Linked DNA regions of Thermopolyspora flexuosa. The protein of the gene in region 1 interacts with the protein of each later gene in a pairwise test. Links are inferred from orthologs where the notes say so. Each region holds a gene or a part of one and is shown in the gene's direction. Other genes may lie near its edges. The genes, in order: FHX40_RS14220 and FHX40_RS03135.

Region 1 (3,258 bases):
CGCTGGACTGCGCCGCGTCGAACGGCGGGTCGGACTCACGGATCGCCTACCCCACAGATCAAGCCCAAGAGGCCCTCCCTTGGGCGGTCTTTCATGTTTCGCTACAGTCGCGTTCTCGGCCTATCCAGTTATGGCATCCAGTCACGCACGGGACACATTAGCGCGGACCGTGGTCGCCCTCCCGTTCGCCCCCGGCAATGTCGGTCCCCTGAGATGGCCGTTCGCCCGGGAGTGGGAGGATGGACGGGTGGCGTACCTCGACGCGGCATCCACCGAACCGTTGCACCCCCGGGCGCGGGAGGCCCTGCTCGCGGCGCTCGACGCCGGATGGGCCGACCCGGCCCGCCTGTACGGCGAGGCCCGCCGGGCCCGCCTGCTGCTCGACCAGGCCAGGGCCGACGCGGCCGACGCGCTGGGCGTGCGGCCGGACGAGGTGACCTTCACCACGTCGGGCACGCAGGCGATCCAGATCGGCATGCTCGGCGCGCTCGCCGCCCGCCGCCGGGTGGGCCGGACCCTCGTGGTGAGCGCGGTCGAGCACTCGGCCGTGCTGCACACCGCCCAGGCCCACGAGCGCGACGGCGGCGAGGTGCGGATCGTCGGCGTGAGCCGTACCGGGCGGGTGGACGCCGAGGCGTTCGCGGAGGCGGTGTCCGCCCCGGGCACGGCGCTCGCCTGCCTGCAGACCGCCAACCACGAGGTCGGCACCCTGCAGCCGGTGGCGCAGGTGGCGGAGGCCTGCCGCCGGGCCGGGGTGCCGCTGCTCGTCGACGCCGCCCAGACGCTGGGCCGGCTGCCCCTGCCCGAGGGCTGGTCGCTACTCGCCGGCAGCGCGCACAAGTGGGGCGGCCCCGCGGGCGTGGGCATCCTGGTGATCCGCAAGGGCGTGCGCTGGCGTTCCCCGCTGCCCGAGGACGAGCGGGAGCGCGGGCGGGTGCCGGGCTTCGAGAACGTCCCGGCGATCGTCGCCGCGGTGGCCGCGCTGCGCGCCCGGATGGAGGAGGCCGAGGAGGAGAACCGGCGGGCGTTCGCCCTCGTCGACCGCATCCGCGCCCGCGTGCCCGAGCTCGTGCCGGACGTGGAGGTGGTCGGCGACCCGGTGGAGCGGGTGCCGCACATCGTCACCTTCTCCTGCCTCTACGTGGCCGGGGAGGCGCTGCTCACCGAGCTGGACAAGGCGGGTTTCGCGATCTCGTCCGGCAGCTCCTGCACGGCGAGTACGCTTCGTCCATCGCATGTTTTGGAGGCGATGGGCGTGCTCACCCATGGCAACGTCCGGGTATCACTGCCACGAGGCGCCTCGGCGGAGGACGTGGACCGGTTCCTCGAGGTCCTCCCGACGCTGGTACGCCGGATCCGGGAAGAGGCAGGAGTGATGTCGTGATGCGTCCGCAGCCCGGGACCGACCGGGAGCAGGCCGCGCCCGCGCTGACCATCGACGCGCTCGGCCGCAAATGCCCGATCCCGATCATCATGCTCGCGCAGCGGATCAACCAGGTGCCGCTGGGCGGGGTGGTGGCGGTGCTCGCCGACGACCCCGCCGCCTACAACGACGTGCCGGCCTGGTGCCGGCTCAAGTCCCACACCCACGTCGGCAGCTACGAGCTGCCCGGCGGCGGCTGGGCGATCCACGTGCGGCGCAACTACTGATCCGCGCCCGCCGAGGGGCGGCGCGCCGCACGCCCGCGCCGTCCCCGCACCCTCCCCGCAGCGTCTCCCGGCGCGTCCGCCGCCCCGGCATTTCCCGTCCGGACCGGGGTAGCGGGGCAGGGACACGTCATCGACTGTCGGGAGGGACGAGATGAGCGTGCACAGCGGTTCGACCGGTGCGAGCACCGTACGCGACATGATGCACCCGGGCGCCGAGTGCATCGGGGAGAACGACAGCCTGCTCAAGGCGACGCAGATGATGCGCGACCTCGGCGTGGGCGCGCTGCCCATCTGCGGCGAGGACGACCGGCTCAAGGGGATCGTCACCGACCGCGACATCGTGATCAAGTGTTGCGCCGAGGGCAAGGACCTGCGTACCACCACGGCGGGCGAGCTCGCCCAGGGCCTGGTGTACGTCACCGCCGACGCCTCGGTGGACGAGGCGCTGCAGATCATGGAACGCAACCAGATCAAGCGGCTGCCGGTGATCGACAACCGCCGCATCGTCGGCATGGTCACCGAGGCCGACCTCGCCCGGAGCCTGCCGGAGGACAAGCTCGCCGAGTTCGTCCACCGCGTCTACGCCTCGCGGTAGGGCAGGCCGGAGCATCCGCGCCGTCCCGGTCCGCGGCGACCGGGACGGCCCCGGTCACGGGTAGTGGCAGCGCACGTGCCGGGCGACCTCGGCGGCGGCCTCCGCGCCGTACGCCTCGGTGAACCGCTCGAGGAACTCCTTCTGGCCCAGCTCGTACTCCTGGCCGCCGACGTGCTCGAGCACGTGGGTCGCGGTGAGGTTGCCGATCTGGGCGCACCGCTCCAGCGACAGGCCCCAGGACAGCCCGGCGAGGAAGCCCGCGCGGAACGCGTCCCCCACCCCGGTCGGGTCGGCCTTGCGGCGCTCGGGCGCGGGCGGCACGTGCAGCGACGGCTCGCCCTTGATGTCGATGCGGGCGCCCTTGGGACCGAGCGTGGTGACCCGCACCCCGACGCGGTCCAGCACCTCCTCGTCGGACCAGCCGGTCTTCTGCTCGATCAGCGCCTTCTCGTAGTCGTTGCTGAACAGGTACGCCGCGCCCTCGATGAGGCGGCGGATCTCCGGGCCCTCCATGCGGGCGAGCTGCTGGGAGCAGTCCGCGGCGAACGGGATGCCGCGCTGCCGGCACTCGTCGGTGTGCCGGAGCATGGCGTCCGGGTCGCTCGGCCCGATCACGACGAGGTCGAGGCCGCCCACCCGCTCGGCGATCGGCCCGAGCTCGATCTCCCGCGACTCGGCCATCGCGCCCGCGTAGAACGAGGCGATCTGGTTGTGGTCGCGGTCCGTGGTGCACAGGAACCGGGCGGTGTGGTGCAGCTCCGACACGTGCACCGAGTCGCAGTCGACCCCGTGGCGCTCCAGCCACGACCGGTAGTCGTCGAAGTCGTGGCCCACCGCGCCGACGAGGATCGGCCGCAGTCCCAGGCAGGCCATGCCGAAGCAGATGTTCGCGGCGACGCCGCCGCGCCGGATCTGCAGGTCGTCGACGAGAAAGGACAGCGACACCCGATCCATCTGGTCGGCGACGAACTGGTCGCCGAACCGACCGGGGAAGGTCATCAGATGGTCGGTCG
Region 2 (3,184 bases), 2.7 Mb from region 1 along the record:
CTCCGCGGTGTGGGCCGGGCCGGGCTACACGCCCGAGGCGAAGGCGAGGCTCGCCGAGTACGGCGCGGAGAAGATCTACGTCGCCGACGCCGAGGAGATCACCGGCTATGTGGTCGCCCCCAAGGCCGAGCTGCTCGCCAAGCTCGTCGGCGAGGCCGCCCCGGGCGCGGTGCTGATCGCCGCCACCCCCGAGGGCAAGGAGGTCGCCGGCCGCCTCGCGATCAAGACCGACTCCGGTGTGATCACCGACGCGGTCGGCGTCGGCGAGGGCTTCGTCGCCGAGCAGTCGATCTTCGGCGGCGGCGTGAACGTCAAGTCCCGGGTCACCAAGGGCACCCCGATCATCGCGGTGCGGCCGAACTCCACCGCGCCCGAGCCGGCCCCGGCCGCGGGCGCCGAGGTGCAGGTGACCGTCGAGCTGTCCGACGCCGCCCGCGGCGCGAAGATCGTCGAGCGGGTCAAGCAGGAGAAGGGCGCCCGGCCCGAGCTCACCGAGGCCGCGATCGTGGTCGCCGGTGGCCGCGGCGTCGGCTCCGCGGAGAACTTCGCGCTCATCGAGCGGCTCGCCGACTCCCTCGGCGCGGCCGTCGGCGCCTCCCGGGCCGCCACCGACGCCCAGTGGTACCCGCACCAGTTCCAGATCGGCCAGACCGGCAAGACCGTCTCGCCGCAGCTCTACATCGCCGTGGGCATCTCCGGCGCGATCCAGCACCGGGCCGGCATGCAGACCGCCAAGACGATCATGGCGATCAACAAGGACCCGGAGGCCCCGATCTTCGAGCTCGCCGACTTCGGCGTGGTGGGCGACCTGTTCAAGGTCGTGCCGCAGCTCGTCGACGAGATCGAGAAGCGCAAGTAGCCCGCCCGCCGTACGGGCGTGCCGCGTGAGCCGTACGCCGCCCGGGGGCGGGCCACCCGCTCCCGGGCCGGTCCGGCGGCCCCGGTTACCCTGAAAGGTGCCATGGCTTATCTGGATCACGCGGCCACCACGCCCATGCTCCCCGAGGCGATCGAGGCGATGACCGCGCACCTCGGCACGGTCGGCAACGCCTCGTCGCTGCACGCCTCGGGCCGGCGGATGCGGCGCGTCGTGGAGGAGGCCCGGGAGAGCATCGCGAGCGCGCTCGGCGCCCGGCCCAGCGAGGTGGTGTTCACCTCGGGCGGCACCGAGGCGGACAACCTCGCGATCAAGGGCCTCTACTGGGCCCGCGCCGCCTCCGGGGCACGGCGCGTCCTGGTCAGCTCGGTCGAGCACCACGCCGTGCTCGACCCGGCACGCTGGCTCGGCGAGCGGCAGGGCGCGGTGGTCGAGGAGCTCGCGGTCGACGAGCACGGCCGGGTGCACCCGGAGACGCTGCGCGAGGTGATCGAGCGCAACCCGGACGACGTCGCCCTGGTCAGCGTGATGTGGGCGAACAACGAGGTCGGCACCGTGCAGCCGGTGGCCGAGCTCGCCGCGATCGCCCACGAGTACGGCATCCCGTTCCACACCGACGCGGTCCAGGCGGTGGGCCAGCTTCCGGTGTCGTTCGCCGACAGCGGCGTGGACGCGCTCACCCTCACCGGGCACAAGATCGGCGGCCCGTTCGGGGTGGGCGCGCTGCTGCTCGCCCGCGGCGTCGACCCGGCCCCGGTGCTGCACGGCGGCGGGCAGGAGCGCGAGGTGCGCTCGGGCACCCTCGACGCCCCCGCGATCGCCGGCTTCGCCGCGGCCGTGGAGCACGCCGTGGCGCGCCGCGAGGAGCTCGCCGCCCGGCTCACCGAGCTGCGCGACGACCTCATCGCCCGGGTACGGCAGGCCGTACCGGACGTGATCCTCAACGGCGACCCGGTGCACCGGCTGCCCGGCAACGCGCACTTCTCCTTCCCCGGCTGCGAGGGCGACGCGCTGCTCATGCTGCTCGACGCCAAGGGCGTGGAGTGCTCCACCGGCTCGGCCTGCACCGCCGGGGTCGCGCAGCCGTCCCACGTGCTGCTCGCCATGGGCGCCGACGCGCTGCGCGCCCGCGGCTCGCTGCGGTTCTCCCTCGGCCACACCTCGACCAAGGCCGACGTGGACCGGCTCGCCGAGGTGATCGGCCCGGTGGTGGAGCGCGCCCGGCGGGCCGGGATCAGTTGAGGAAGTGGGAGATCGACAGCCAGCCCGGGTCGGACTCCACCTCGACCTTGGCGCGGCCCTGCCGCCACCCCTTGACCAGCTCGCGGATCCGGTCCGCCACGCCCGCGTCCGGGTCGGCGTAGATGTGGATCTCCCGCACCCGGTCGGCGTTGATCTGCACCGCGGGCAGCGCCTGGTCGTCCGGCAGCGCCGCGGCGAGCTCGAGCTCGAAGACGTCGAGCGCCTCCGCCGACGCGCCGGTCGGCAGCCCGTCCGCGTCCGCCTCCCGGTACGGCAGCGCCACCGTGATGTGCTGGTCGAACAGCGGGAAGTCCACCGGCCGCAGCGGGAACCGCGCGGTCGCGGTCACCTTGCCCCCGGCCGGGGTGCGGCCCTCCAGCGCCACCCAGCGCGGCTCGTCGTGCTCCTGGGCGAGCCCGGCGACCACCGCGGGCAGGTGCACAACGGGCACCGGGTCGAGCGGCTCGAACGAGGCCGCGGTGATGTCGCCGATCCACCGGGCCACCTCGTCCTCGCCGAGGATCCAGTCGAGCGCGAGCAGCGCGCTCTCGGTACGCGTCTCGTCGTCGAGGTCCGGATAGATCGGGTGGTAGACCACCAGGTCGAGGCGCGGCTTGCCGGGCGGGATGCGCATGCCGAGCACGATCTGGTCGAACGCGAACTCGCGCCCACCCACCTGGATTCTCAGCTCCATCGCGTTCGGGTGCGGCTGCCGCGACGGGTGGAACTCCCACCGCTCGTCGGCCGGGGGCGCGGCGCGCACCCACCGGTGGGCGAGCGGCCGCAGGTCCGGCGCGCCCGCCGAGGTCACCACGAGCGCCTGGCCGGCCGCCTTCCCCGGCTCGATCTCCCAGGCCAGCCGCTCGTCGATCGCCGCCACGGCCGGGGCGAGCGCCTCGGCGAGCCCGGTCTCGTCCCCCGCATCGAGCATCGCGTCGAGCCGTGGCCGGTTCTCCGCCCACCACGACCAGAACGCCGCGATCCGTTCGTCTCGCATGGGCACCGATCCTCGCAGGTGCCCGCGCCGCCCGCCAATCAGGGGCCGCCGACCGGGTACGGCGAGCC

The links.
Region 2: the proteins of FHX40_RS14220 (region 1) and FHX40_RS03135 interact in binary tests that used the Escherichia coli proteins (3 or more experiments, as listed by UniProt). The link is inferred for Thermopolyspora flexuosa from one-to-one orthologs.

The regions. Positions count from the first base shown.
Region 1 is NZ_VFPQ01000001.1:3,365,486-3,368,743, forward strand. The notes cover bases 67-3,016. They hold FHX40_RS14220 (sulfurtransferase TusA family protein), read left to right. Parts: upstream 67-1,383; coding sequence 1,384-1,650; downstream 1,651-3,016. Other genes in these bases: FHX40_RS14215 (cysteine desulfurase family protein), read left to right, coding at 248-1,384; FHX40_RS14225 (CBS domain-containing protein), read left to right, coding at 1,802-2,245; FHX40_RS14230 (carbohydrate kinase family protein), read right to left, coding at 2,300-3,016. Outside these bases: ctaC (aa3-type cytochrome oxidase subunit II), read right to left, coding at 1-39; more of FHX40_RS14230, read right to left, coding at 3,017-3,258. UniProt on the Escherichia coli protein: Sulfur carrier protein involved in sulfur trafficking in the cell. Part of a sulfur-relay system required for 2-thiolation during synthesis of 2-thiouridine of the modified wobble base 5-methylaminomethyl-2-thiouridine (mnm(5)s(2)U) in tRNA.
Region 2 is NZ_VFPQ01000001.1:712,575-715,758, forward strand. What follows is about bases 165-3,040. They hold FHX40_RS03135 (cysteine desulfurase family protein), read left to right. Parts: upstream 165-961; coding sequence 962-2,119; downstream 2,120-3,040. Other genes in these bases: FHX40_RS03130 (electron transfer flavoprotein subunit alpha/FixB family protein), read left to right, coding at 165-859; FHX40_RS03140 (DUF695 domain-containing protein), read right to left, coding at 2,112-3,040. In the rest of the region: more of FHX40_RS03130, read left to right, coding at 1-164; more of FHX40_RS03140, read right to left, coding at 3,041-3,116. UniProt on the Escherichia coli protein: Master enzyme that delivers sulfur to a number of partners involved in Fe-S cluster assembly, tRNA modification or cofactor biosynthesis. Catalyzes the removal of elemental sulfur from cysteine to produce alanine.